DNA from 2 places in the Devosia sp. Micro-HW1 genome. Region 2 is predicted to be linked to the other one. Evidence: predicted binding sites of a transcription regulator. Region 2 holds the regulator's gene; the other holds the start of a gene.

Region 1 (14,394 bases), 800 kb from region 2:
GGCACCAACAAGATGCAGTCCATTGTCGGCACGGGCATGGCCGTGCTCACTTATTGGCGGCGCGGTTTCGTCGACCTGCCAAGCCTTGTTCCGGCCATCGCGCTCACCTTTGCAGGCAGCTTCATCGGCGCCATGATTGTGAGCAAGATTGACACCAGCCTGCTCACCGTGGCCGTGCCGGTCGCGCTGATTGCCATCGCGCTCTATTTTCTGTTCGCGCCCAAGCTCAGTGACGCCGACAGCGCGGCGCGCCTGCCCTTCAAGCCCTTCGTGCCGGCCATGGGCTTTGTCATCGGCTTTTACGATGGCATTTTCGGGCCGGGCACCGGCTCCTTCTTCACCATCGGCTTCGTGCTGCTCTTCGGCCTCGGGCTGACGCGCGCCACCGGCAGCACCAAGGTGCTCAACTTCACCTCCAACCTCGCGGCGCTGGCGGTGTTCATTCCGCAGGGCAATGTCGTCTGGCCGGTGGCGCTCGTCATGGCCCTGGGCCAGATCATCGGCGGCTATGCCGGCGCGCGCACAGGCATTCGCTACGGCGCCAGGGTGATCCGGCCACTCGTGGTGGTGGTGTCCATCGCGCTGGCTGTAAAACTGCTGTTTTTCCCTTAGGCGAGAAGGCCGCCTGCGCAGTCACCCCCACCTAACCTCCCCCTGAAGAAGGGGGAGGGATGTATCGAGTTTGCTTCGATAGAGGAGCGCACGCCGGCCGGCCCCTCCCCCTGTTTCAGGGGGAGGCCGGGTGGGGGTGGATCGCGCTTTCAGCTACTCGTCCAGTCCCGCCGCCACGCGCAAGGCGGCATTGATCCGGTCCTGCCAGCCCGGGCCATCGTCCTGGAAATATTCGAGCACGGCGCGGTCGAGCCGCAGCGATACCATTTCCCTGGACGGGGGCGGTGTGGCCGGCTTGCTTTCAGGTTTTTCGGCAGACTGTTCCGCAGGGCGGGTTGTTGCGGCCTTGAAGGCGGCTTCAGCCTGATCGATAGCGCTTCCGCGCCGGGGTGTACGCATGAAATCCTCTGGCGTTGTTGCGGGCCATTCTAGCGCACGAATACGAAAAAGCCCCGGTGTTTCCACCGGGGCCTTCCACGAAGTTCGTGACTGGGAAGAGACGAACCTCGAAGTCTTGTTCTCCAGGCGACAAGGTCGCCCGGCCGTCGGCCGCCCACGCGGAGGGCCAGTGGTCGGCAGTGCGCCGACCACGATACGGCCCGTGAGCGAGAAGGATCTAAGGCGTCAGCCTTAGAAATCCATGCCGCCCATGCCGCCCATGCCGCCGCCGCCCGGCATTGCCGGAGCGTCAGCCTTCGGGGCTTCCACAATGGTGGCCTCGGTGGTGATCAGGAGCGATGCGACCGAAGCAGCGTCTTCGAGCGCGGTGCGGACAACCTTGACCGGGTCGATGACGCCGGTGGCAACCAGGTCACCATATTCGCCGGTTGCGGCATTGTAGCCGAACGTGGCCGAATTGTTCTCGAGGATCTTGCCCACGACGACGGAGCCTTCGGCGCCGGCATTATTGGCAATGGTGCGCACCGGTTCCTGGAGAGCGCGGCGCACGATGGCGATACCGGCTTCCTGGTCGGCATTGGCGCCCTTGGCCTTGATGGCGGCAGCAGCGCGGAGCAGGGCAACGCCACCACCCGGCACGATGCCTTCTTCAACGGCAGCGCGGGTCGCGTTGAGCGCGTCATCGACGCGGTCCTTGCGTTCCTTGACTTCCACTTCGGTCGAGCCGCCGACCTTGATCACGGCAACGCCACCGGCGAGCTTGGCCAGGCGCTCCTGCAGCTTCTCGCGGTCGTAGTCCGAAGAAGTCTCTTCGATCTGGGCCTTGATCTGGCCGACGCGGGCCTGGATATCTTCCTGGGTGCCGGCGCCATCGACGATGGTGGTGTTTTCCTTGGTGATTTCAACGCGCTTGGCAGTGCCGAGCATGTCGAGGGTCACGTTCTCGAGCTTGATGCCGAGGTCTTCCGAGATCACCTGGCCGCCGGTCAGGACGGCGATGTCTTCCAGCATGGCCTTGCGGCGGTCACCAAAGCCCGGGGCCTTGACGGCAGCGACCTTGAGGCCGGCGCGCAGGCGGTTGACGACCAGGGTCGGCAGGGCTTCGCCATCGACGTCTTCGGCGATGATCAGCAGCGGGCGCTGCGACTGCACAACGGCTTCGAGGATCGGCAGGATGGCCTGCAGGTTCGAGAGCTTCTTTTCGTGCAGCAGGATGTACGGGTCCTCGAGGGTCGCCGTCATCTTCTCAGCATTGGTCACGAAGTAGGGCGAGAGGTAGCCACGGTCGAACTGCATGCCTTCAACGACATCGAGTTCGGTTTCAGCGGTCTTGGCTTCTTCGACGGTGATCACACCCTCGTTGCCGACCTTCTGCATGGCTTCGGCGATCATGTCGCCGATCGAGGCTTCGCCATTGGCCGAAATGGTGCCGACCTGGGCAACTTCGGACGACGAGGTGATCTTCTTGGCGGAGCCCTTGAGCGAGCCGATCACGTCGGCAACGGCCAGGTCGATACCGCGCTTGAGATCCATCGGGTTGAAGCCGGCGGCGACGGCCTTGACGCCTTCGACCACGATGGCCTGACCCAGGACGGTCGCAGTGGTGGTGCCGTCACCGGCAATGTCGTTGGTCTTGGAAGCGACCGAGCGCAGCAGCTGCGCGCCGAGGTTCTCGAACTTGTCTTCGAGTTCGATTTCCTTGGCCACCGAGACGCCGTCCTTGGTGATGCGCGGGGCGCCGAAGGACTTTTCGATGACGACGTTACGACCCTTGGGGCCAAGGGTGACCTTCACCGCATTGGCGAGGATGTTAACGCCGCGCAGCATCTTTTCGCGGGCGTCGGTCGAGAACTTTACTTCTTTAGCGGCCATGTGAGGCGCTCCTTAGAATGAGTTGAACGACAAGGGGAGAGCGAAGCCTCAGGCCTCGATCACGCCCATGATGTCGCTTTCCTTCATGATGATCAGGTCTTCGCCATTGAGCTTGACCTCGGTGCCGCTCCACTTGCCGAAGAGCACGCGATCACCGGCCTTGACGTCGAGAGCGGCAACCTTGCCATTCTCGTCGCGGGCGCCGGGGCCCACGGAAACGATCACGCCCTCGGAGGGCTTTTCCTTGGCGGTATCGGGAATGATGATCCCACCCTTGGTCTTTTCTTCACTGTCGACGCGACGGACGACCACGCGGTCATGCAGGGGACGGAAGCCCATGATTTTTTCCTCTTGGCATCATTTCTGAATGCAATTTCGGACCTGTTAGCACTCGCAAAGCATGAGTGCTAACAGGCTGTCCGGGATATAGGGATCGCGCAGGAGCAGAGTCAAGGCGCGTGAACCTATGTTTTTTCTCATGCGTTAAAGACAGAACGATGATTGGGTCAAAGGAGCCGCTCAATGGCCGAAACCGCCACCGTCACGCCTGTCCCGGGCAGGGTCCACGTCTATTTCGATGACGCCGAGATCGCCAGTTCGGTCAAGGCCATGCGTCTGGAACGGCCGGACCGCGAACCGCGCATCTTCCTGCCCCTCGAGGACGTTCATCCCCAGATCCTGGAAGCGTCCGATACCAAGCGCGACGACGATGGCCTGGGGGCAGCTCACTACTACACCATCAAGACGCTCACCGCCGACGGCGTCGACGAAGCTTGGTACTATCCCTTTGCCGATGGTGAATACGAACCCATCCGCGATCTGCTGACCTTTGGTGGCGAGCGGGTGAAACTGAGCGTGACAGAAGTCTAGTGCTCCGCCCTCGGGCTTGACCTGAGGGCCATGTGCCAAGGCGGGTTGCGTCGGTCGTGGATGGCGGCCCCGTAGGGATTATCGACACGGACGCTTCACGACAGTTCGCCGATGGCGACCGCAATTTACCCCTTCCCCCACCCCCAACTCTGGGCCATAAGCACCCTCATGAGCGAAAAATCGAACTACGAAATCAAGCTGACCCGGAAGGGCGGCGTCGGTCCCAACACCAACTGGCACTGGGTCATCCAGGATGCCGATGGCAAGGTCGTCAAGACCGGCAGCGCCGTCGGGGAAGAGCACAAGGCTTTCGCCACCGCGCGTATCGCCCGGGAAAAGCTGGAAGCTTCCGGCAAGTAAGCCTTGAACGACGGGGCCGCCAGCCGGCCCCGGAACAGGACCTGACGTGACCGCGCCTGCCGCTGCGCCCGAAACCAAGCCCGCCGCCGGACCTTCCGGCGGCCCGCTTCGCGGTATCACGCTCAAGGTCGCTTCGGTCTTCTGCTTTGTCATCATGGCGACGATGCTCAAGGCCACGCAAACCATCCCCTCGGGGCAGATGGTGTTCTTCCGCTCTTTCTTTGCCTTGTTGCCAGTTCTCGCCTGGCTTGCCTGGCGCGGCAATCTCGGCCATGCCTTCAGGACGAAACGTCCTCTTGGTCACGTGCTGCGCGGGCTGATCGGCGTCACCTCGATGAGCCTGGGGTTCTTTGCCCTGACGCGCCTGCCGCTGCCCGAAGCCACCGCCATCGGCTATGCCTCGCCGCTGATCATCGTCATCCTCTCGGCCGTGCTGCTGCAGGAGCGGGTCCAAATTTTCCGCTGGACCACCGTTCTCGTCGGCCTGGTCGGGGTCATGATCATCCTCTGGCCGCGCCTCACGGTCTTTTCGAGCGATACCGGGCTGGGCGATGCCGAGGCCATCGGCGCAGTGGCGGCCCTGTTCGGCGCCATCCTCTCCGCCTTTGCCATGCTGCAGGTCCGTACCCTCGTGCAGACCGAGCGCAGCGAGGCCATCGTCACCTACTTTTTCATCAGCGCCAGCCTACTGAGCCTGATGACGCTGCCGCTGGGCTGGCATTGGCCTACGCCCGAGCAGGCGGCGCTGCTGGTTGGTGCCGGCTTTTTCGGCGGCATCGGCCAGCTGCTGCTGACCAACTGCTATCGTCATGCCGACATGTCGGTCATCGCGCCTTTCGAATATGTCTCGCTGATCCTCACCATCGTCATCGGCCTCGCCATCTTTGGCGACGTGCCAACCCTGACCATGGTCGTCGGCGCCATCATCATCGTTGGCTCCGGCATTGCCGTCATCCTGCGCGAGCGCTGGCTGGGTCTCGACCGCGCCAGAGCTCGCGAAGCCAACACGCCCTAGCGTTTGACGCGGTACACGGACTGCACCAAGCCCGAGGGAAAGGCCTGGCTGCGCACATGCTCCAGCATGAGGTCGCGTTCCAACGGCCCGAAGAGCGGAATGCCCTCGCCGATCAGCACCGGGATGCGGCTGATGACCAGGTCCTCGATCAGCCCCGCGCGCAGGAAGGACTGGATGACCGTCCCGCCATCGACATAGGCCGCCTTCCAGCCGCGCTCACCGACAATCCGCATGGCCTCTTCCGGCCCGGCATTCATCACCTCGACCTTGTCGGCAATTTCAACGGGGATGTCTGTCTGGCCGAGCGAACGGCTCAGCACCACGACCGGCTTGGAATAATACCAGGGCCGCATGTCTTTGATGACTTCATAGGTGCCGCGACCCATGATGACGCCATCGACGCGGTCCATATGGGCGTTGAAGCCATGGTCCTCGCCAAGGGTCGGATATTCGGTCAGCCAGGCAATGTCGTCGTTCTTGCGCGCGATGAAACCATCAAGGCTGGTACCGATGAAAACGTGGCCGGTGGTCATGGCAATTCTCCGTCAGTGAATGGATTTTCTGATCGCCTGATCCTGCGTCAGCCCCTGGCAGCAGGGTTGAAGACGGGTCGGTTCTACCCAATCTGAGGGCGGCGTCAGGGGGGCAACATGGCAGCGACGGCCGCAATCATCTTCACCATTCTCATGGCGGGTCTGGCGATCTTCCAGCTCGCACTGGCACTGGGCGCGCCCCTCGGCCACTTCGCCTGGGGTGGGCAGAATCGCATATTGCCTTTGGGCCTGCGCATCGGCAGCGCCGTGGCCATTGTCCTTTATGCGCTGTTCTCGGCGGTCATCCTGATGGGAGCGGGGCTCATCCCGGCCTGGCCCGAAGCCAGCTGGGTCGCGCCGGGAACCTGGGTCGTGGCCGGCTATATGGGGCTCGGAATCGTGGTCAACGCCATTTCGCGCAGCCGTGCCGAGCGGCTGACCATGACGCCGCTGGTGACTTTGCTCTTCGTGCTGGCGATCACGGTAGCGCTGACCTAACCGGCCACGGCCATTTCCGACCAGCTCTGGCGCTTGCGATAGATGGTGGAGGGACTGATTTCGAGGGCTGCCGCGGCCATCGAGATATTGCCGCCGAATGTGGCAATGGCGTCCTCGATGATGCGTTGCTCCTGCTGCCACATGGGCAGGATGTTGCGGCGGTCGGCGCGCGGGGCCTCCACCGCAGCGGGGGCAGGGGCGGAGACGCTGGACTCTATGTCGGCCGCGCTGATCATCGCCGCGGTGATTTCCCCGCCATCGAACATCACCGCCAGACGCCGCACCAGGTTCTGCAGCTGGCGCACATTGCCCGGCCAGTCTGCGGCGGTCAGCTGCGCGGCGGCATCCTGGGTGATTCCGGCAAAGCTCTTGTGTTCCTCGCGGGCATAGCGGGCGAGGAAATGCCGGGTCAGCACCATGATATCGCTGGGGCGCTGACGCAGCGGCGGCAGGTGAATGGGCAGTACATGCAGGCGATAGAACAGGTCCTCACGGAACTGCCGGTCGGCAATCATCTGCATGGGATTGCGATTGGTGGCGCAGATTACCCGAGCGTCGACCTTGCGCGCGGCCGTCTCGCCGACGCGGCTCAGCGTGCCCGTCTGCAGGAAGCGCAGCAGCTTTGACTGCAGCGACAGGTCGAGTTCTCCCACTTCATCGAGAAACAGCGTGCCGCCATCGGCCAGTTCGGCCGCGCCCTTGCGATCCTCATGCGCGCCGGTAAAGGCTCCCCGCACCACGCCGAACAATTCGCTTTCCATCAGGTCGCGCGGAATGGCAGCGCAATTGATGGCAACGAAACGGTTGCCGGCGCGCGGACCCTTGGCATGCAGCGCTTCGGCGCAGACATCCTTGCCCGTCCCGCTTTCGCCGGTGATGAAAACCGGTGCCGAAGAGGCGGCGACGCGCCCGATCTGCTCGTAGAGGAACTGCATGGCGCTGGAAGCGCCGACAAAGCCGGCAAAATCGGCCACGACCGGTTCGATCTCGGCCTCGACCCCCAGCGAACGCGGACGGCCATGGCGCTGCGCCAGTTCGCCGAGGCGGCCGGCCAGGGCCGCGCCGCTGACTGGCTTGGCGATATAGTCATGGGCTCCGGCGCGCATGGCGCCAAGCGCCGCACTGACCGAGCCACTGCCGGCGACGGCCAGGATCAGCGCGCCTTCGGCCAGCCGCACCAGCCGGTGCATGCCATCCTCAATGGTGGCGGCGAGGTCTGACAGGCTGTCGAGATCGGCGATGATGACGTCGTAGCGCGTCTTGCGCAGCAGGTCGGTCGCCGCCCGGCCGGTGGCGGCATGGTCAATTTCGGGCGGGACAAGCAGGGTTTCGCTGAGGGTCTTGCCGGTTTGGCGGGCGCAGGCAACATCGGCATCGATCAGCAAAAGCCGACCGCACAGCGCATTGTCGCTACCGCTCGTCATCGTCATGCGAAACTTACCCTGGTTCGTCCGCAACCGGACCGTTCTTGTCGTTGTCCCGACTGTTGCGGATTAGGGTAAATATTCCGTTCTTGCGTGGCCCACCAAAAGCACGTTTATCTCTCACCCCATGCGAAATGAGTCAGACGAAGACGTGTTCGAACCCATCGTGCGCGGCATTACCCAGACGGGTGTGCGGCTCACCAACGAGCGCGCGGTGCTCAGCCTGATTGCCGGCGTGCCCGGCGTCTCCAATGCCGACATCGCCCGGCGCTCGGGCCTTGGGCCCCAGACGACTGCGCGCATCCTCTCCGAACTCGAGGCGAAGGAGCTGGTCATCCGGGGCGAGGTGTTGCGCGGACGACGCGGCCAGCCGGCCACGCCCTACCGGCTCAATCCGCAGGGCGGCTATTCGATCGGCGTCGAGATCGGCTGGCAGCATTTCGAAGTCCTGCTGCAGAATATTGCCGGCGAGCCGGTGGCCATTACCCGCCGTAGCTATGCCTATCCCGATCCGCACACTGTTTTCGGCGCCATTGCCGCCGATGTGCAGACATTGCTGGCGGGGCTGACGCCCGCGCAACGGGAGCGCCTGGCCGGCATCGGCGTCACTACGCCGGGCAAGTTCGGGCCGCTGCTCGACCGTCTTGGCGCACCCGCCGGCACGCAAGAAGCCTGGGCATGCATCGACATTGCCGCACGGATGACGCGGGAAACGGGCCTGCCGGCCATGTGGGCCAATGACGGCAGCGCCGGGGCGTGGCGCGAAATCACGGTGCAGCCGATTCCCCGACCCAAGGGCGTGGCGGTTTTTTTCGTGGGCACCTTTGTCAGCGGCGGCGTGGTCTCCACCGGAACACTGTTCGAGGGGCCCTATGGCAATGCCGCCGATCTTGGATCGATCGTCGTGCATCAGCGGCCCGACCAGGCGACGTTCCTGCATCTGGTTGCCTCGCTGCACGCCCTGGTGCAGCGTGTGCGCGAGGCCAATGGCCCGGCCCTGCTCGGCGCGCCGCGCAAGTGGGATTGGGGGTCCATCGAGGCCCAGGTCGCGCATTGGCTGGACGAGGCCGGTCATGCCCTGGCCCAGGCCGTGCTGACGACGACCGCCATGGTCGAAATCGACCTCGTTACCATCAATGGCGACCTCCCCGAATCGATTTCGGCCAGGTTGCTGGACAGCACCAGGCACCATCTGGCGGCCATGCCGGTGCTGCTCTCCAAGCGCCCACGCATCGCGCCGGGCCTGGCCGGACCCTCTGCTGCCGTGTTCGGCGCGGCCCAGCTGTTGCTGTTCCGCCGCCATTTCTCGCGCGACTGGGACCTGTTCGAGCCTGAACCGGCCAAATAGGGCGGGACAGAGCCCCAGCAACGCTTTTTCAGCGTCTTGGGGGGTGGTAAGTAAAATTTGTCGAATCCCGGCACCAGGCATGATCGGGGTGAGTATGTGCCAGTCCATCGGCCGGATCATGCGCCATCCAACAGGGGTTTCAGGTCCGCAGTGCAGGCTATTGTCTATTCACTGATCGCACTTTCCGCAGCCGGCCTCGGGGCGCTGGCCTATTTTGGCCTGACCTTCACGCCGGCCAATGCGATTCTGGTGGCTGTCGTCTTTGCCTGCGCCTGTGTCGTGCTGATGGAGCGCGTGTTGCGCCAGCGCGCCGAAAACCGGCTCGAGCGCGCCATTGAAGATTTGTCGCGCCTGCTCGCCACCGATGCACAGGCTGGTGCTGTGCTCGGGCAGCGCATCAACGCGCTGGCCGATGTGAATGCCGCGCTGCGCCTTGAGACCGTCGAGGCCGACATTTCGGTCCTCGGGACCGTTATCCGACAGGTTGCCGAGGCCGTTGCCGAGGTTGAGGACAAGGTGGCCAAGAGCACGTCGTCCCGTGCATCGAGCGAGCGCGCCGATGCACGCATGATTGCCGCCGCCGCCCGCGCCCGCCCGCCCAGGTCATCGTGCCCGAGACCGAGCCGGTCATTCCGCTTGAAATGCTGCGTCAGGCGCTCGACGAGCATCGCCTGATCCATCATGTGCAGCCGATCGTCAAACTGCCCCAACGCCGGGCAGTGGGTTATGATCTGCTGCCGCGTCTGATGCTGGAAGATGGCGAGCTGGCCGACGGTCCCGATTTTCTGCCGCGCCGTGGTGGCAAGGATGCGCTGCGCCTGATCGAGGGCACCGGCCTTGTCGAAGCCATCGCCATTGCGCGCCGTTCGCGCACCGGCGGCCAGCCGGCCATGCTGCATATCCCTCTGACCCGCGCCTCGCTGGGCGATGAAGATGCAGCCGAGCAAGTCCTGGTGACCCTCGACGCCAATCGCGCCATTGCCGGCGCGCTGACCTTCCTCGTGCCTGAAGCCGATTGGCTGTCGCTCACCACCCAGGAACGGGCGGTCGCCGAACAGATGGTGCGCAAGGGCGCTGGCTTCTCCATTACCGGCATGACGTCACTGCGCGTCGACGTTGCCGACATGGCGGCATTGGGCGTGCGCTCGCTGCGCGTCGATGCTGGCCGTTTCATCCAGACGCCGGAGGCCTTCACCGACTTCCACGTCACCGACATCGCCAGCTACCTGGCCCGCTTCGAGGTGTCGCTGCTGGCAACAGGGATTGCCAGCGAACGACAGATTGTCGAATTGCTCGACAGCGAGATCGTGCTGGTCCAGGGCGATTATATTTCCCCCGCCGGCCCGGTCCGCTCCGACCTGACGCTGGATTCGGCACGCACCGTCACGAGCCAGCTGCGCCGGGCGGAATAGCCGCTAGCGCCGGCCCATCCCGCCCACGGCACGCTTCAAGCCGTTGAACAGGCCGCGCGCGCCGGTTTCGGCTGGTTCTTCCACTTCGACCGGCCCGCTGGCGACCAGCGTGAACGTGCCGATCACCCGGTCGAGTTCACCGGCCTGCGCCTCGTTCTGCTCGATGGCCGCGTTCATCTCCTCGACCAGTGCGGCATTGTGCTGGGTCATTTCATCCAGCGTGCGCACCGCCACATTCACTTCCTCGATCGAGGCCGCCTGCTCGCGGCTGGCCTTGGCCATGTCGGTCAGCAGCGCGGCATTGGCGCTGATGCCGGCCTGCACGGCGAGGAGTCGTTCGGCCGCTTCCGCCACCAGCTTTGTGCCGCCATTGACTTCGCTGGCGCTCTGTTCGACCAGTGCCTTGACGTCTGCCGAGGCCTGCGCCGCCGACTGGGCGAGGCGCCGCACTTCCACGGCAACCACAGCGAAGCCCTTGCCCGCTTCACCGGCACGCGCTGCTTCCACCGACGCATTGAGCGCCAGCAGGTTGGTCTGGAAGGCGATATCGTCGATCAGCCCGATAATGTTGGAAATCTTGGCCGAGGATTGGGTGATGCGATCCATGGCCTCGGTGGCCTTGCTCATCACGGCGCCGCTGGCCTCGGCCTCCGACGACATCGAGCGGGCCTTGCCGCTGGCGGTCTCGGCGTGCGCGGCATTCTCGGTCACGGTGTTGCGCAACTGTTCCATGGCCGCCGAGGTCTCTTCGATGGTCGCTGCCTGGCGCGTGGTCCGCTCGGAAAGGTCGTTGGCGCCGGCCAAAATCTCCCCGGTCGCGGTCTTGAGCGAGCCGGACGTGTGGCGAAGCCGCACGATGACCTGGCCCAGTTGTTCAGCCACGTCATTGGTGTCGCCCTTGAGCCGGGCAAAGGCGCCCTTGTAATCGCCCTGGACGCGCTGGGAGAGGTCTGCTTTGGCGAGGGCGGCCAGCACCTGGCCCGTTTCGCCAATGCCACGCTCCACCGTCGCCAGAAGTTCATTGACGTTTTCGGCCAGGCGCCTGAGTTCGGGATTGTCGAGCTCGGTCCCGGCACGCAGCGAGAAGTCGCCATCGATGGCTGCGCCAACGACGCGATCAATATCCTCCTGCAGGGCCTCGACCTGCCGCACCTGCGCCGCCCGCTCGGCATTCATGCTGTCTTCTGTTGCGCGCAGTTCCGCAATGCGCAGGCCGTTCTGCCGGAACACTTCCACGGCCTCGGCCATGGCGCCCAGTTCGTCGACCCGGTCCAGGCCCGGTACTTCGGCATCGAGCTGGTTGCCGGCGATCTCGGTCATCGCCGAGGTCAGGCGGCCTACCGGCCGCGTAATGGTGCGGGCGATGAGAATGCTCCCCAGCACCGACAGCGCCATCAGCACCGCGCCGATGGCGAGCATGGTGTTGCGCAGCATGTGCGAGGGCGCGAGGATTTCGTCCACGCTTTCGAGCGCCACCACGGCCCAGTCCGATCCGCCAAAGGAGAGCGGCATGGCCATGGCTGCTTCCTGTCGTCCGGCATGCTCGATCAGACCCATGCTGGCCGTGCCCGCCAGGGCGCTGGCAATGGCGTCGCCGGTGAAGGTGGCGGTGAGGGCATCGTCGGCCTCGGTCTTGGCCGAGTCATTGCGCGCCAGACCATCCTGACCGACCAGAAACACGTCGCCACTGGCGCCCAGACCCTTTGTGCGCCCGAGCACTTCGCTGATCCGTCCCAGCGGCATCTGATAGGCGAGCACGCCTGCCTGCAGGCCCTGGTCGTAGACCGGGGCGGCGATGAAACTGGCCGGAGCATTGTTGCTGGGTCCATAGGGTGCAAAATCGGTCAGGAACACCTCGCCAGGCTGGCCGGCCATGGCCGAACGAACCACCCTGCCCAGGTCGCTGTCGGCCCATTCGCCACCGCCCTCCGCAAAGCTGGTGCCGAAATCGGCTTCCTTCTGCACCGAATAGACATTGTTGCCCTGTAGGTCGAAGAGGAACACGTCGTAGTAGCCGCGCGTCTGCAGGAGGCTCCGGAACTCGTCATGCTGCTGGCGATGGATCTGGTCATAGACCGAGAGCTTTTCGGATGTGTCGAGCAGCAGGCGTTCCCCGGCAGGATGGGGGTTCTGCGCCACGAAGGCGTCCTGAAGCAGCGCGGCCGGATCACCCTGGCCCTTGAGCGAGTGGAAGGCGCCGGAGAAGGAATAGAGGGCGGCCGCGACATCGCTGCGATTGGCAAAAAGTGTCAGGTCCTGACGCACCTCGGTGAGGTAGGCGTCGAGTGCCGCCGTGGCATTGTCGGCGGCGGCGCTGAGACGCTGCTGCGCTTGCTCGGTGACGACGCGGTCGCTGCTGAAATAGGCGGCAAGCCCAAGGCTCGCACCGGTGGCCAGGGCAATGCCGACCACCATGAGCGGGAGGCGGAGCGAAAGTTTCATTTGGCTGAGCATGGAAGGAGTGCACCCTGTCACTGGCATAGCGTCGAATACAAGTGTCGAGACGCGGCCCTCCCTCCGCGCTCGCCTTTGGCCGAACCATAGGAAGCGATTGGTTAATGAAGCGACTCTGAGTTCGTCATTGGGGCGTCACAGCCGCCTTTTCACTTGATCCCTGGCCGCAAATTGCCACATAGGGTCGCTGAGCCCACTCCACGCCAAGGCCCGACATGACTGCTCCCTTGCCCACCATTGCCGGATTGTCCGATCTGTCCGGCCGCTACGATGCCGTGTTGAGCGATGTCTGGGGCGTGATCCACAATGGCGTGGCGGCTTTCCCCGAGGCCGTCGAGGCGCTGCGGGCCTTCCGCAAGGCCGGGGGCAGGGCGGTGCTGATCACCAATGCGCCGCGTCCTTCGGGGCCCATCATCGACATGCTCGACCGCTTGGGCGTGCCGCGCGATGCCTATGACGCGATTGTTTCCTCGGGCGACGCCACCCGCGCCATGATCGAGAAATATCGTGGCAGGCCGATCCATCATGTCGGCCCCGCGACCGAGGATGATGCCCTCTACGAAGGCCTCGACGTCACCCGCACCAGTGCCGAAGAGGCCGACGTGGTCGTCGTGACCGATCTCGATACCGACGACGACACGCCCGAGATGTATCGCGAGCGCGCAAAACTCTGGCTGAGCCGCAAACTGCCGATGATCTGCGCCAATCCTGACCGCGTGGTGGAGCATGGCGACAAGATCATTTATTGTGGGGGCGCGCTGGGCGATCTCTACTCGGCCATGGGCGGCATGGTGCTGATGGCCGGCAAGCCCTATCCGCCCATCTATGAGATGGCTTTCGACATGGCCGAAAAATCCGCCGGCAGGAGCCTCGAAAAATCCCGCGTTCTGGCCATCGGCGACAGCGTGCGCACCGATGCCACCGGTGCTGCCCAGTTCGGTATCGACATCCTGTTCATTACCGGTTCCATTCACGCGGCCGAACTCGATGCCTTCGGCAAGCCGGACCCGCAGGCGATTGCCGATCTCATCGCCCCCAGCCGCGCCCATGTGGCCGGCTACCTGCCGCGCCTAAGCTGGTAGTGTTGATGTTCCACGGTGCCTCCATTCTATCGTCATTGCCCGGCTTGACCGGGCAATCCATGGACCACCCGGTCAGGCCGGGTGGTGACGAAGGAGCGGCGAGCCTTGCCTGCCACTCCATCTCGCCTGAGAGAAGCCCAAATTGACTTTCACCCGCCTCTCCAGCCTTGCCGACGTCCCCCGGAGCCTGCGCGACGCCTATGTCGCCATCGGCAATTTCGACGGCATGCATCGCGGGCACCAGTCGGTGGTGGCGGCCCTGCGGGAACGCGCCTCTGCCGCTGGCACGCCCGCCCTGATGCTCACTTTCGAGCCGCATCCGCGCGATGTCTTTGCGCCGACCCCCTTCATGTTCCGCCTGACCCAGGGCGACGCCAAGGCACGCCTCGCCGAGGCCATGGGGCTCGATGGCATCATCATCCTGCCTTTCGACAAGGATTTCTCGCAGAACGAGGCGGAAGTCTTTGTCGAGACCATGCTGGTCGAGCAGCTTGGTGTGCGCGGCGTCATCGTCG
Region 2 (14,394 bases):
CGGCTGGGCCAGCGCACTGACCCTGTTGTCGCGCATGGAGAGGGTGTCGGGCGTATAGTGCAGCAGTTCATGTCCGCGGGCCTGGGCCTCGAGCATCATGGCGAAGGTCGAATCGCCGCGCGGATTGATGGTGGCGACATGGTCCATCTGGACGGCGACTTTGAGCGACATGCGAACTCTCAGATAGCGGAAAAGGCATTGATGAGATGGCGCGGCCAGCGGCCCGGCGCAAGCAGAATCACGTCAAATCGGAAATCCCGCCCCGCCTCCTTCGGGTTTCTGGCCAGCCAGACCTGCGCTGCCCTTGTGATCCGCTCGCGATTGATGGCGGCAAAGGTCAACGCCTCGTCGGCATTGCGGGCCCGCTGCTTGACCTCGATGAAGATGATGGTCCCGCCCTTTTCAGCGACCAGGTCGATCTCGCCGAGGCCGGTTTTGAAGCGCCGGTCGCGAATATGATAGAATTTCATCTGCAGCCACAGCGCCGCCAGCGCCTCGCCGAAATGGCCCCGCCGATAAGCGGCAATCCGCCTGTCGCTAGGCGTTCTTGAGGGCGAGCGCGGCATTGTAGACATCCTTGCGCTTGAGACCGAAGCGGTCCGCGATCTCGTCCACGGCGGCGCGCAGCGGCTGGTCGGCCATGGCCGCAAGCAGGGCTGCCTGCCAGTCCTCGGCCGCCGGCGCACTGGGCTCGTCTGCGCCGGCCACAGAAATGACTGCCTCGCCCTTGGTCTGTTCGCCGGCAAAGTGTTCGGCCAGCGTCGACAGGTTTCCCCGAAAGGTGCGCTCGAAGCGCTTGGTCAGTTCCAGACTGACCGCGGCCTGGCGGTCGCCCAGCACTTCAGCCATGGCGGCCAAGGTGTCGGCCAGGCGACGGGGCGACTCGTAAAAGACCAGTGTTTCACGTGAATCGACGTATCTTTTCAAGGCGTTAACCCGCGCCCCGGCCTTGGGCGGCAAAAAGCCGTGGAAGGCGAAGGCGTCGGTGGGCAGGCCCGCCACGACCAAAGCCGAGAGCAAGGCCGAGGCGCCGGGGATGGGAAAGACGGGCAGGTTCCGGGCTGCCAGTTCGCGAATCAGCGGGAAACCCGGATCGGAGAGCAGGGGTGTTCCGGCATCGGAAATCAGGGCAATGGCTGCGCCGCCGGCAATGCGGGAGGCGATGTATTCGGCTTTGTCGCGCTCATTATGCTCATGAAAAGCCTGCCGCTTTGCCGAAATGCCAAAGTGATCGAGGAGCTTGGCCGAGGTGCGCGTATCCTCGCACAGCACCAGTTCCACGGCCGCCAGGGTTTCGAGGGCGCGCAGGGTGATGTCGCGCAGATTGCCGATGGGGGTCGCCACGACATAAAGGCCAGGCGCCAGGGCCGGGGCGGCGAAACGGGTGCCGGCGATGAAATAGTCGGTGTTCTGGTCGCCCATCGCCGCGCCTTTCCGATCTCAACTCTTGGTTAATCAATTGGGGGGAATTTGTTAACAGACTGTGAGCGCCAGGGAGCGCATTCGGTGACAAAAGGTGAATTTGCGTCACGCCTGACACGCCGCTCGATCCTTCTCGGGCTGGCGGGATCGCTCGCGGCCTGTTCTCCGGGCGCGATGCAATGGGGATCGCGCTCGTTCTCCCTGCCCTGGACCAATGGCGACGCCCCGTCCGGCACCCAACCCATACCCATGGCAACGACGCCATCGGATCGGTTTGGACGGGGGCCGGTGACGGTGGCACTGCTCCTGCCCTTGTCGGGCCAGCCGGCGCTGGCCCAGCTGGGGACCGCTCTGGCCAATGCCGCAAAACTCGCCATCGCCTTTATCGAAGCCAATCCCAACATCGCGGAAAACATCACCGTCTCGCTGCGCGATACCGGAGACAGTGCGGCCGGCGCGGCCAGTGCCGCCCAGGCGGCCGTGGCGGAAGGCGCGAAACTGGTGCTCGGGCCGGTGACCGCGGAACAGATCACCGCCGCGGCGGGGGTCACAAGGGCGGCCAATATCCCGCTGATCGGCTTTGCCAATAATGGCAGCATCGCCGGATCAGGTGTCTACGTGCTCAATATCCTGCCCGAGACCGAGATGAAGCGGGCGCTGACCTGGCTGATGAGCCAGGGCCGGCGCGGCCCGGCGGGCATCTTTCCGTCGACGCCCTATGGCGAGGCCCTTGCCGCCGCCTTCCGCACCCAGGCCATAGCGGTGGGGTTCAATCCCAGCGCCGTCTACACGTTTTCCGATGTGAGCGAGGCGCAGTCGATCATCGCCCAGGCTAAGCCGATCGTGGATCGCGGCATGCTCGACGCGCTGTTCATCCCCGACCGCGCCAGCGCCGCAACCTTTGCAGGCCTGCTGGCCCAGTCCGGGGTGCGGCCGGACGATGTGCAGCTGGTGGGTTCGGCCGACTGGAGCAATGACGCGGCGCTTCTCGCCAATCCGGCACTGGTGGGGGCGATCTTCCCTGCCATCGACGATGTGGGCCTCAATGCCATCAGGGCGGACTACCAGGCCCGTTTCGGAGCCACGCCACCACAGATGGCAACCATTGCCTATACGGCGACGATCCTGGCCAATGTGAACACGCTCTCCATGGCGACGCCGCCTTACAATCCGCAAGTGCTCACCAACCCGTCGGGCTTTGCCGGCCGGGATGGTCTGTTTCGCTTCAACGGCAATGGCCGGAGTGACTATGCGCTGGTGATCAAGAAGATCGGGGCAGGGGGTGTGGTGAGCGTCGCGGACGCGGCGAAGCTTTAGGGTCTCACGGATCAACTGGACCAAGCTGCAGCTAAATGCCCACCGTCACTGCCGGGCTTGTCCCGGCAACCCAACTCCGCCCGCATGGACCACCGGGACAAGCCCGGTGGTGACGCAGGAGGGGATACACCTGTTGTAGACGGGCCTGCTAGGCCGCCAAGTCCGCCACGACGGCGTCAAGCACCGGAAAACCCTTGTCGGTGACGCGGATATTGCCGTTGGGCAGGGTTTCGACAAAGCCATAGCCCTTGAGCGCCATGATCTGTTGTTCGGAAATGCCACGGCCGGAAATGGCCATGAAGCGGGAGGGGGAAATGCCTTCCTTCAACCGCAGGCCCATGACCAGGTATTCGTCGCCCTGCTCTTCCCAGGTCAGCACATCGTCGGTGACCATGCCATGGCCCTGGCTGTTGACCAGGTTCAGCCAGTCAAAAGGCATTTTCTCTGTCGCGGTGGCGTGGCGCTGGTGATTGACCATCAGGCGGCCATGGGCGCCCGGACCGATGCCGGCATATTCGCCATAGCGCCAATAGAGCATGTTGTGCCGGCTTTCCTGGCCGGGCACGGCATGGTTTGAAATCTCGTAGGCCGGCATGCCCGCCTCACGCGTCAGCTCCGCGGTCAGCTCGTAGAAATCGGCCGCCAGATCCTCGTTCGGCATTTTCAGCTTGCCCGCCTGATGCAGGTCGAAATAGCGCGTGCCCTGCTCGATGGTCAGCATGTAGAGGCTGATATGGCCCTGGGCCAGCCAGAGGCCCTCCTTGAGCTCGTCTTCCCAATCCTCAAGCGTCTGCCTGGGGCGGCCATAGATGAGATCAAAACTGGAACGATCAAACACCGACTGGGCGATGCGCACGGCCGCCACGGCCTCTTCGACCGTGTGGCGGCGCCCCAGTTCGGCCAGGGGACCAGGGCGCAGCGACTGCACCCCGAGGGACACGCGATTGACGCCGGCGGACCGGAATCCCCGGAACCGATCGACCTCGACCGAGGTCGGATTGGCCTCGAGCGTGATCTCGGCATTGCGGTCGATCTGCCACTCATTGGCGATGGCATCGAGAATGGTCCCGACGGCCTTGGGGCTCATCAGCGAGGGCGTGCCGCCGCCGAAAAAAATGGACTGTACCAGACGGCCGGGCGAGAGCGCCGCCATATGGGCGATCTCTTTCTTGTAGCCCTCGACAAAAGCGTCCTCGTCAAAGGCGCCGCGATGGACGTGGCTGTTGAAATCGCAATAGGGACATTTGGAGGCGCAGAACGGCCAGTGGACATAAATGCCGAAGAGGTCGTTGGGATTCTGGGCCATGCTCAATCCGTCCCTTCCTTCGTCATCACCGGGCTTGTCCCGGTGATCCATGGCTCCCCAAGGTGGATTGCCGCGACAGACCCGGCAATGACGACAGCGGAGAGTTCAGCGCGTGGCATCGCTGTCACCCATGTTCGATCTGGTTTTCGACAAACTGCGCAAAGGCTCGGGCGCGGTGGCTGAGGCCCTGCTGGCCCGGCGACCAGGAATGCTTGGTCTCGGCGGCCATTTCGCCAAAGGTCTGGTCGTGGCCGTCAGGCATGAACATCGGATCATAACCGTGGCCGATATCGCCGCGCGGGGGCCAGACCAGGGTGCCGTCGCAGCGGCCGACAAACAGCATGTCGCGCCCGTCAGGGTGGGCGAGGCAGAGCGTGGCATTGAACGAGCCGCGGCGCTGGCCGGGCGAATTGGCGCCGGCCGCCTGCAGCGCATCCTCCACCCGCTTCATGGCCCGGTTGAAATCGCGCGGCACGCCGGCCCAGTCGGCGGTATAGACGCCGGGATCGCCATTGAGCGCATCGACGCAGAGGCCGGAATCGTCCGACAGGGCCAGCATATTGGCGCCAGTTGCGGCGGCATGAGCCTTGGTGCGGGCGTTTTCGGCAAAACTCGTGCCGGTTTCCTCGGGTTCGGGCAGGCCGAGTTCACCGGCCGAAACCAGTTCGAGGCCAAACGGCTCGAACAGCTCGCGGAATTCCCTGAGCTTGCCCGCATTGTGGGTGGCGATGCAGAGGCGATCACCGGCCTTGAGGCGGGGAATGGTGGTCATTTGGCCTCCAGCGCGCGGCTGATGTCGTTCCAGATGGCGCAGTGATCCTGATTGAAGGCCCCCTCACCCGCCGCTACGCGGCGACCTCTCCCCCCAGGGAGAGGTGGAGCAGAGCCCCTTATTTCGCGCAGCGACACCTCTCCCTTTGGGGGAGAGGTCGGCCGGAGGCCGGGTGAGGGGGCCTTGGTCCGGAAAAACATCATGCGCCCAGGGCCGCTTTCTGCATGACACTGAGTTCACCAATGCCCTGTTCGGCCAGCGCCATCAGGCTTTCGAGTTCTTCGCGGGAAAAGGGCGCGCCTTCGGCGGTGCCCTGGATTTCCACGAACTTGCCCGAGCCGGTCATGACGAAATTGGCGTCGGTTTCGGCTTCGACGTCTTCGAGATAGTCGAGATCGAGCACCGGGGTGCCGCGATAGATGCCGCAGGAGATGGCGGCGACCGAGTCCTTGAGCACCTGGCCCTTGGTCAGCTTGCGCTCTTCCATCCAGGCAATGGCGTCGGCGAGAGCGACATAAGCGCCAGTGATGGATGCCGTGCGGGTGCCGCCATCGGCTTCGAGCACATCACAATCGAGCGTGACCTGGACTTCGCCCAGGGCTTCCAGATCAACCACGGCGCGCAGGGACCGGCCGATGAGGCGCTGGATTTCCTGGGTGCGGCCCGACTGCTTGCCGGCCGTGGCTTCACGGCGGGTGCGCGACCCGGTGGCGCGGGGCAGCATGCCATATTCGGCGGTGACCCAGCCCTGGCCCTTGCCGCGCAGCCAGCCCGGCACGCTGGTCTCGACCGAGGCCGTGCACAGGACCTTGGTATTGCCGAAGGCGACCAGGCATGAGCCTTCCGCCTTCATGGCGACATTGCGCTCAAGGGTTACCGCCCGCATATCGCTTGGCTGCCGTCCGGATGGCCGCATCATGATTCCAGTAATTGTTGCAGTTAACCGCCTCTTAACGCTCAACGCCATCGCTCACAAGCGTCGGGCGCTTGGCGGATGGGGACGAAGGCCTTAAATGAAGGGGCAGGGTTAAAGTCGAAGAGTTTAATCAAACCACCATGACACGACCGGCCGAAGACTTCCTCTCGGTGCTCAATTCCCGCAGCCAGGAAATTTTCCGGCGGCTTGTCGAGCGTTACCTCGACACAGGCGTGCCGGTCGGCTCGCGCGATCTGAGCCGCCTCCTGCAGGTTGAGCTGTCGCCGGCCTCTGTCAGAAATGTGATGGCGGACCTTGAAGATCTGGGGCTGATCGCGGCGCCGCACACCTCGGCCGGCCGCGCGCCCACCCAGCAGGGCCTGCGGTTTTTCGTCGATTCCATGCTCGAAATCGGCACGGTCAACGAAAACGAGCGCAGCCACATCGCCCGGCATATCGAGGGCACGGCGGGACACGCGCAGGTGGAAGACGTACTGGCCGAGGCATCGTCGCTGCTGTCGGGTCTCAGCCACGGGGCCGGGGTGGTGATCGCCACCAAGGCCGACATGGTGCTCAAGCATATCGAGTTCGTGCGGCTCGACGCCGCGCGCGCCATGGCAATCCTGGTGGGCGATGATGGGCAGGTGGAAAACCGCATTCTCGACCTGCCGCCCGGCTATACGGCCAGCGCTTTGCAGCAGGCCGGCAATTACCTGGCGAACTATGTGGTGGGGCGCACCCTGTCCGAGGCGCGCAAAGTGCTCAATGAGCGGCGCGATGAGCAAAGGGCAGAACTGGATGAGCTGACGCAGAAGCTGGTCGATGCAGGCATTGCCACGCTCGCCGCGCCCGGCGGCAATAATGCGCCCACGGTGATCGTGCGCGGCCGCGCCAATCTCCTCAACGACACCATGGCCAGCGACGAACTGATGCGCATGCGCCAGCTGTTCGACGAGCTTGAGAGCAAGGAGGGTCTGCTGGAGCTGCTTGGTGACGCCGAGCGCGGGCAGGGGGTGCGCATCTTCATCGGCTCGGAGAACAAGCTGTTTTCGCTTTCGGGATCGTCGGTGATCCTCTCGCCCTACAAGGATGCCAATGACCGGATCGTCGGCGTTCTCGGGGTCATCGGCCCGACACGGCTCAATTATGCGCGGATCGTGCCGGTGGTGGATTATACCGCCAATGTCATCTCCTCGATGATGGCGCGCAAGCGTGGCAAATGACGGCAACCATCGTCCAAGGCTTGAATTGAAAGCCTTGTTGGCCGATATGGCGGGCAAGAGATTTACCCAATTGGGAAAGAAGACCAGATGAGCGACGAGAACGCCGCCCAGGGCGACAAGCCGGAAACCGAAATTCCCGCCACCGAGACGCCTGAAGTCGATCCTGTCGAGGCGCTGCAGGCCGAAAATGCCGAACTGCGCGATCGCGTGCTGCGCAGCCATGCCGAGATGGAAAATCTCCGGAAGCGCACCGAGCGCGACGTGGCCGATACCCGTTCCTATGCCATTGCCGGCTTCGCCCGCGACATGCTGACCGCCACCGACGCTCTCTCTCGCGCGCTGATGGTGATCCCGGCCGAGGTGCGCGAGACCGCTGATGGTTCCCTCAAGAGCCTCATCGACGGCATCGAGCTGGCCGACCGCGAAATGCAGCGCCTCTTGGCCAAGCATGGCGTCAAGCCGATCGAGGCGGCGGGCCAGAAATTCGACCCGCACAAGCATCAGGCCATGTTCGAAGTGGCCAACCCCAATGTGCCCGAGGGCACGGTGGTACAGGTGGTGCAGGAAGGCTTTGCCATTGGCGATCGCGTGCTGCGCCCGGCCATGGTGGGCGTCGCCAAGGGCGGCGCGGCTGCCCCCGCTGGCGATGAGGGCATCGACAAGAGCGCCTGAGCTTTTGGAATTTTGGGTTTGGAAAGGGGCGCTGCGAGGCGCCCTTTTTTGTTGGACGAAGGGCCTGGCCGCGCGCTGGATGCGGCATATCCCCTAGGCCGGGGAGGGATGGGGTGGGGTGGGCCACGCGCACTGTGCTGACTGCCCCCACCCTGGTTTCGCTGCGGCCTGGCGGCCTAGCTTCACTACCCTCCCCACAAGGGGGAGGGAGAAGAAGTGTTATTCCAGAATGTCCCGGCTCATCACCCGCGCCACGCCAGCCTCGTCCATATCGGCCCAGGCTGTTTCCAGCGAGCCATTGGCATTGATGGCCCGCGTCGCGTCCTCGATGACGGTGACGTCAAAGCCGCCGGCAGCGCCATCGAGCGCCGTCCAGGCGACGCAATAATCCGTCGCCAGCCCCACGACGAACAACCGGCCGACATCGCGCTCGCCCAGATAACCGGCAAGACCCGTCAGCGTCTCCCGGTCGGCTTCCTGGAAGCCGGAATAGGAATCGATGCCGCGCCGAAACCCCTTGCGGATGATCAGTTGCGCGTGCGGGATTTTCAGATCCCTAGAGATTTCAGCGCCGCGCGTCGCCCAGACGCAATGGTCGGGCCAGAGCACCTGGGTGCCATAGTCGAGCTCGATCGTCTCGAAGGGCGCCTTGCCCGCATGCTGGCTGGCAAAGGAGATATGGTCTGCCGGATGCCAGTCCTGAGTGAGAACCACGTGGGAGAACTTTTCGGCCAGCTTGTTGATCAGCGGCACGATCTCGTCGCCGCCGGATACGGCGAGGCTGCCGCCGGGCAGAAAGTCATACTGCAGGTCGACGACGACGAGGACGTCGTCGGGCGCGATGGCAATAGTCATGTGGTCTCCCGGTCTACCCATTCAGCGCGGATCAGGCCGCGCACGGAATTGCCAAGCCAGATTGCATCGGCCGAGCGCAGATCGGCAAGGGCCAGAACCCGCTCTTCTGCCTTGCCCTCAGCGACGAGCTCGGCCCGCAGCGTGCCGGGCAGGAGACCGGAGGTGAGGGGGGGTGTCAGGAGCTTGCCGCCGATCTCGACGAAGAGATTGGTGAAACTACCCTCGGTGAGCTCATCCCGCTCGTTGAGGAACACTACTTCATCGAGGCCGCGCTCATCATGCGCCTTTTGGCGTGGGGCGTCGTAGAAGGCACGATTGGTGGTCTTGTGCGCGAGCCAGATCGATGCCGAGCTGAGCCGTTCAGCCGCAATGGCGAAGCGGAAAGTTGCCGGGCCCGGAGGCAGGGGCACGGCGGTGAGGTCAAGGCCGGAGGTCGAGAGCGTGAGGCGGACGCGCATGGGCCCGGTCCAGTCGCGGGATTTTTCCGCGAGGAAGGCGGCAGCGGCGTCACGGGACACCGGCAGGGCAAAATAGCTGGCCGATTCGAGGAGCCGCTCGAGATGGCGCTCGTGAAGGACAAATCCCTCATCCGGCGTCCATTTGAAGGTCTCGATCAGGGTGACCGGCGGGGCGGGATCGGAGAGAAATTTCAGCTTCAGCAGCGCCTCGTCATATTCGTCGCGGGCCGTGCTGTCCGCGACAATGCCGCCGCCAATGCCGATGGTTCCCTTACCCTGGGCGTCGATGACAGCGGTGCGGATGGCGACATTGAAGGCAAAATCGCCCGAGGGCGCGATATAGCCGATCGAGCCGGTATAGAGGCCGCGCGGTTCGGTCTCGACGGCGTGGATGATTTCCATGGCCCGCAGCTTGGGCGCTCCCGTCACCGAGCCGCAGGGAAAGAGGTTTTCGAGCACATCGCCCATGCCGATTTCGGGGCGTTTGCGCGCCGTGATGCCCGAGGTCATGGTGTGGAGGCTGGCAAAGGTTTCCACGGTGAAGAGGTCAGTCACCTGCACCGAGCCGGTCTCGGCAATCCGCCCCAGATCGTTGCGCAGCAGGTCGACGATCATCAGGTTTTCGGCGCGGTTTTTTTCGTCCGAGGCGAGGGCGGCGCGACCGGCCTGGTCTTCGGCCAGGGTCCGGCCGCGTTTCAGCGTCCCCTTCATCGGGCGCGCCTTGAGCAGATCGCCAGTGCCGGAAACGAAGAGTTCGGGCGAGCGGGAGAGCACGTGGTGGTCGCCGGCATGGATATAGGCGCCATAGGCGACGCGCTGGCTCGACGCGAGGGTGCGATAGAGGCCGAGCGGATCGCCTTCGAGAGCGAATCGCGCCCGCAGGGTCAGGTTGACCTGATAGGTATCGCCGGCGGCGATCAGGTTTTTCACCTGGTCGAAGGCGGCCTCATAGGCGGCAAAGTCGAGCGCGGGCCCGATATTGGTGGCGCGTCCCTCACCTGCCGAGGCCAGCATTGCCGCGATTTCCGATGGTGCGGGGCGCAACGGGGCGTCGTAGAGGCCGAACCAGAGCAGCGGCGTCTGGCTGCGCGCCGGCAGGAGCGGGGTCAGGCGCTCCTCGAACAGAAAACCCAGCTCATAGGCGAGATAGCCAGCAGCCCAGAGACCGTCGTTCTTCGCCTGTTCGACGCGCTGCAAGGCGGTGCGGGCCCCGGCGGCGTCATGAGCCACCAGCACCTGGCGCGGCTGCGAAAACAGCAGGCTCTGGCCATCGGGGTCGAGATTGTCGTGCAGGAGCACGGTGCCTGAGGTGATCATGCCCGCTGTTTAGCGATTTTTGCGGGCGCGCGATATGGGAAGGCTTGGCGGCGCGTCGCGGCGCCTTTTTGGCCCGCGTGATAAACTCCCCATACACGCGCTTGAAGCGTCAAACACACCCCCCTATATACCCCCCGAGGCCCCGCAGGGGGCGATTTGAAACCTACGAGGGACCCCGGCCCCTTTTTGGGCCAGGAAGCTGCTTTCGCTGAGAGGGCTTCGTGGCGGGTTCGCTGAAAGAGAGGCAAGAGTTATGGCAAAAGTTATCGGTATTGACCTCGGTACAACCAATAGCTGCGTGGCCGTCATGGACGGCTCCAATCCCAAGGTGATCGAAAATGCGGAAGGCGCGCGCACCACGCCCTCCATGGTCGCTTTCTCCAAGGACGGCGAGCGCCTTGTTGGCCAGCCGGCCAAGCGTCAGGCCGTCACCAATCCGGAAAACACCCTGTTCGCGGTCAAGCGGCTGATCGGCCGCCGCTTCGACGACAAGGTCGTGGCCAAGGACAAGGACCTGGTCCCGTTCAAGATCGTCAAGGCGGACAATGGCGACGCCTGGGTCGAAGCCAATGGCGAAAAGTATTCGCCCAGCCAGGTTTCGGCCATGGTCCTGCAGAAGATGAAGGAAACCGCCGAGAGCTATCTGGGCGAGACCGTCACCCAGGCCGTGATCACCGTTCCCGCCTATTTCAACGACAGCCAGCGCCAGGCCACCAAGGATGCCGGCAAGATTGCCGGCCTTGAAGTGCTGCGCATCATCAACGAGCCAACCGCGGCCGCGCTTGCCTATGGCCTCGACAAGAAGAACTCGGGCACCATCGCGGTCTATGACCTTGGCGGCGGTACCTTCGACGTGTCGATCCTCGAGATCGGCGATGGCGTCTTCGAAGTGAAGTCGACCAATGGCGACACCTTCCTCGGCGGCGAAGACTTCGACATGCGCCTCGTCGATTACCTGGCCGACGAGTTCAAGAAGGAGCAGGGCATCGACCTCAGGTCGGACAAGCTCGCGCTGCAGCGCCTCAAGGAAGCTGCCGAAAAGGCCAAGATCGAGCTTTCGAGCGCCACGCAGACCGAAATCAACCTGCCCTTCATCACCGCCGATGCCTCGGGCCCGAAGCACCTGACCCTCAAGCTCAGCCGCTCCAAGCTCGAATCGCTGGTCGACGACCTGATCCAGCGCACCATCGAGCCGTGCAAGCAGGCGATGAAGGATGCCGGCGTGTCTGCTTCGCAGATCGACGAAGTCGTGCTGGTGGGCGGCATGAGCCGCATGCCCAAGGTGCAGGAAGCGGTCAAGCAGCTGTTCGGCAAGGACCCGCACAAGGGCGTCAACCCCGATGAAGTCGTGGCGCTCGGCGCTGCCATCCAGGGCGGTGTCCTGCAGGGCGACGTCAAGGACGTGCTGCTGCTCGACGTGACCCCGCTCTCGCTCGGCATCGAAACCCTCGGTGGCGTCTTCACCCGCCTGATCGATCGCAACACCACGATCCCGACCAAGAAGAGCCAGACCTTCTCGACCGCCGAAGACAACCAGAATGCGGTGACCATCCGCGTCTTCCAGGGCGAGCGTGAAATGGCGGCCGACAACAAGCTGCTCGGCAATTTCGACCTGGCCGGCATTCCGCCCGCCCCGCGTGGCGTGCCGCAGATCGAAGTGACCTTCGACATCGACGCCAACGGCATCGTCAACGTCTCGGCCAAGGACAAGGGCACCGGCAAGGAGCAGCAGATCCGCATCCAGGCCTCTGGTGGTCTTTCGGACGCCGACATCGAGAAGATGGTCAAGGACGCCGAAGCCAATGCCGAAGCCGACAAGCGCAAGCGCGAAGCGGTGGAAGCCCGGAACCAGGGCGAATCGCTGGTCCACTCGACCGAGAAGTCGCTCAAGGACTATGGCGACAAGGTTTCGGCCGAGGACAAGGCCGCCATCGAAGCCGCCATTGCCGACCTCAAGTCGGTGCTGGACGGCGACGATGCCGAAGCCATCAAGGAAAAGACCGCAACCCTTGCGGAAGCCTCGATGAAGCTCGGCGAAGCCATGTACAAGGCATCGCAGGCGGAAGCCGAAGCCAAGGCCAATGGCACCCGCGACGAGGATGAAGACGACGTCGTCGACGCCGACTTCGAAGAGGTCAAGGACGACGACGACAAGAAGTCGGCGTAAGCGTCGGACTGAGTGAATGCGAAGGCCCCGGTGGTGACGCCGGGGCCTTTTGTTTTTGTGGAGGCAAGGGAAGAAAGATGGATTGCCTGGTCCTCGGGTCAAGCCCGAGGATGGACGGGCAATGACGGTTGTTGTGAGATCGCGTCCTATCCACACCGTTACCACCCGGCTTGTCCGGGTGGTCCATTTCGCGGCATGCTCGACCCATGAAGGGGTACGTTTACATCCTCGCGTCCAAGAAGAACGGCACGCTCTATACGGGCGTGACGTCAAATCCCTCGCGACGCTGGTTTGAGCCCCAGCATAGTCTGACTCCCGGATTCACCTCGCGCCATGGCGTCAAAACCCTGGTCTGGATCGAGCAACACGATCTGATCGTGGCGGCCATCCGGCGCGAAAAGGCCATCAAGAAGTATCCGCCGCAGTGGAAGATCAATCTGATTGAGACGGTCAATCCTGAATGGAAAGATGTCTCGGACTGGCTCATGGATACCTGATGCATCGCATGGATTGCCCGGTCCTCGGGTCAAGCCCGAGGATGGCCGGGCAATGACGGGGGGCATGAGATCAAGTTTCTTCCAGACCGTCGCCATTCGAGCCTAGCGCTCATAGCCTTCTCGCCTCCAACTGCACCGCTGACGCAATTGGCCTTGCGGGACGTCTCGAAGTTTCACGTGAATCCAAGTTTTGTTGATCCCATCCGTTCCCCTTGCTAATACCCCCGCGCCTGCCCATATGCGGGTGAACGGGCCGGCCTAGCCGGCCTTTGCCTATTCCCTAAGCGCGACGACCAGACCGGCGCGGCGAATTTGAAAGAGTAGACCTTGTCCAAACGCGATTTCTACGAGGTGCTCGGCTGCCAGAAAGGCGCCGATGATGCCGCCCTCAAGAGCGCCTATCGCAAGCTCGCAATGCAGTACCATCCCGATCGCAATCCGGGAAATGCCGAGGCGGAAAGCAAGTTCAAGGAAATCAACGAGGCCTATGACACGCTCAAGGACGCCCAGAAGCGTTCGGCCTATGACCGCTTCGGCCATGCCGCCTTCGATGGCGGACGCGGGCAGGCCGGTGGCTTCGGCGCAGATTTCAATTCCTCGATGTCCGACATTTTCGAAGACATCTTCGGCGACTTCATGGGCGGCGGCCGTCGCGGCGGAGGCGGCGCCTCAAAACTGCGCGGCTCGGACCTGCGCTATAATCTGGAAATCGAGCTCGAAGAGAGCTTTGACGGCCGCACGGTCGAAATCGACGTGCCAACACTGGCCGGTTGCGAAACCTGCGAGGGCACAGGGGCCAAGCCGGGTACCGGCACCCATACCTGCCGGCAATGCAATGGCCATGGCAAGGTGCGCGCGGCCCAGGGCTTCTTCACCATCGAGCGCACCTGCCCGGTCTGCCAGGGCCGCGGCCAGATGATGGACCAGCCCTGCACCGATTGCGGTGGACAGGGCCGTCGCCAGCAGAACCGCAAGCTCAGTGTCGACGTGCCCAAGGGCATCGAGGACGGCACCCGCATTCGTCTGGCCAATGAGGGCGAGGCGGGCCTCCGCGGCGGACCGCCGGGCGATCTCTATATTTTCGTCTCGATCCGGCCGCACCAGCTGTTCCAGCGCGACGGCGCCGATCTTTACGCCCGCGTGCCCATTTCCATGACCACGGCGGCTCTGGGCGGCGAGTTCGAAGTGCCGACGCTCGACAATGCGCGCGCCAAGGTCAAGGTGCCGGCCGGCACCCAGCCGGGCCAGCGCGTGCGCTTGAAAGGCAAGGGCATGCCGGTGCTCAGATCCAAGGATGTCGGCGATCTCTATGTGCAGCTCGACATCGAGACGCCGCAGAATCTTTCCAAGCGCCAGCGCGAACTGCTGGAGGAATTCGCCAAGCTCGAAACCGAGGAAACCAGCCCGACCTCGGGTGGCTTCTTCGACAAACTCAAGAAAATGTTCGAGGCTTGAGCCCGGCGCTTCGCGCC

What was found. The regulator HrcA, encoded in region 2, represses chaperone genes, less so after heat shock. The targets are predictions, from matches to a motif close to GTTAGCACTCNCNNNNNGNGAGTGCTAAC.
Positions count from the first base shown of each region.
Region 1: the regulator HrcA is predicted to act here: its motif matches at 3,267-3,295, upstream of MQW79_RS16770 (co-chaperone GroES).

Region 1 is NZ_CP094375.1:3,481,700-3,496,093, forward strand. Features, by position in the region: gene MQW79_RS16755 (TSUP family transporter) at 1-612, shown strand, start outside; gene MQW79_RS16760 (BrnA antitoxin family protein) at 766-1,011, opposite strand; gene groL (chaperonin GroEL) at 1,243-2,883, opposite strand; gene MQW79_RS16770 (co-chaperone GroES) at 2,932-3,222, opposite strand; gene MQW79_RS16775 (DUF427 domain-containing protein) at 3,406-3,753, shown strand; gene MQW79_RS16780 (hypothetical protein) at 3,922-4,113, shown strand; gene MQW79_RS16785 (DMT family transporter) at 4,160-5,128, shown strand; gene MQW79_RS16790 (dihydrofolate reductase family protein) at 5,125-5,661, opposite strand; gene MQW79_RS16795 (hypothetical protein) at 5,779-6,159, shown strand; gene MQW79_RS16800 (sigma-54-dependent transcriptional regulator) at 6,156-7,589, opposite strand; gene MQW79_RS16805 (ROK family transcriptional regulator) at 7,735-8,931, shown strand; gene MQW79_RS16810 (hypothetical protein) at 9,082-9,606, shown strand; gene MQW79_RS16815 (EAL domain-containing protein) at 9,540-10,343, shown strand; gene MQW79_RS16820 (methyl-accepting chemotaxis protein) at 10,347-12,785, opposite strand; gene MQW79_RS16825 (TIGR01459 family HAD-type hydrolase) at 13,013-13,879, shown strand; gene MQW79_RS16830 (bifunctional riboflavin kinase/FAD synthetase) at 14,022-14,394, shown strand, end outside.
Region 2 is NZ_CP094375.1:2,679,925-2,694,318, reverse strand. Features, by position in the region: gene gshB (glutathione synthase) at 1-171, opposite strand, end outside; gene MQW79_RS12940 (YraN family protein) at 180-566, opposite strand; gene rsmI (16S rRNA (cytidine(1402)-2'-O)-methyltransferase) at 538-1,422, opposite strand; gene MQW79_RS12930 (penicillin-binding protein activator) at 1,507-2,739, shown strand; gene hemW (radical SAM family heme chaperone HemW) at 2,888-4,045, opposite strand; gene MQW79_RS12920 (non-canonical purine NTP pyrophosphatase) at 4,170-4,817, opposite strand; gene rph (ribonuclease PH) at 5,017-5,733, opposite strand; gene hrcA (heat-inducible transcriptional repressor HrcA) at 5,874-6,956, shown strand; gene grpE (nucleotide exchange factor GrpE) at 7,044-7,628, shown strand; gene pncA (bifunctional nicotinamidase/pyrazinamidase) at 7,848-8,483, opposite strand; gene MQW79_RS12895 (aminodeoxychorismate synthase component I) at 8,480-10,258, opposite strand; gene dnaK (molecular chaperone DnaK) at 10,512-12,425, shown strand; gene MQW79_RS12885 (GIY-YIG nuclease family protein) at 12,632-12,922, shown strand; gene dnaJ (molecular chaperone DnaJ) at 13,250-14,377, shown strand.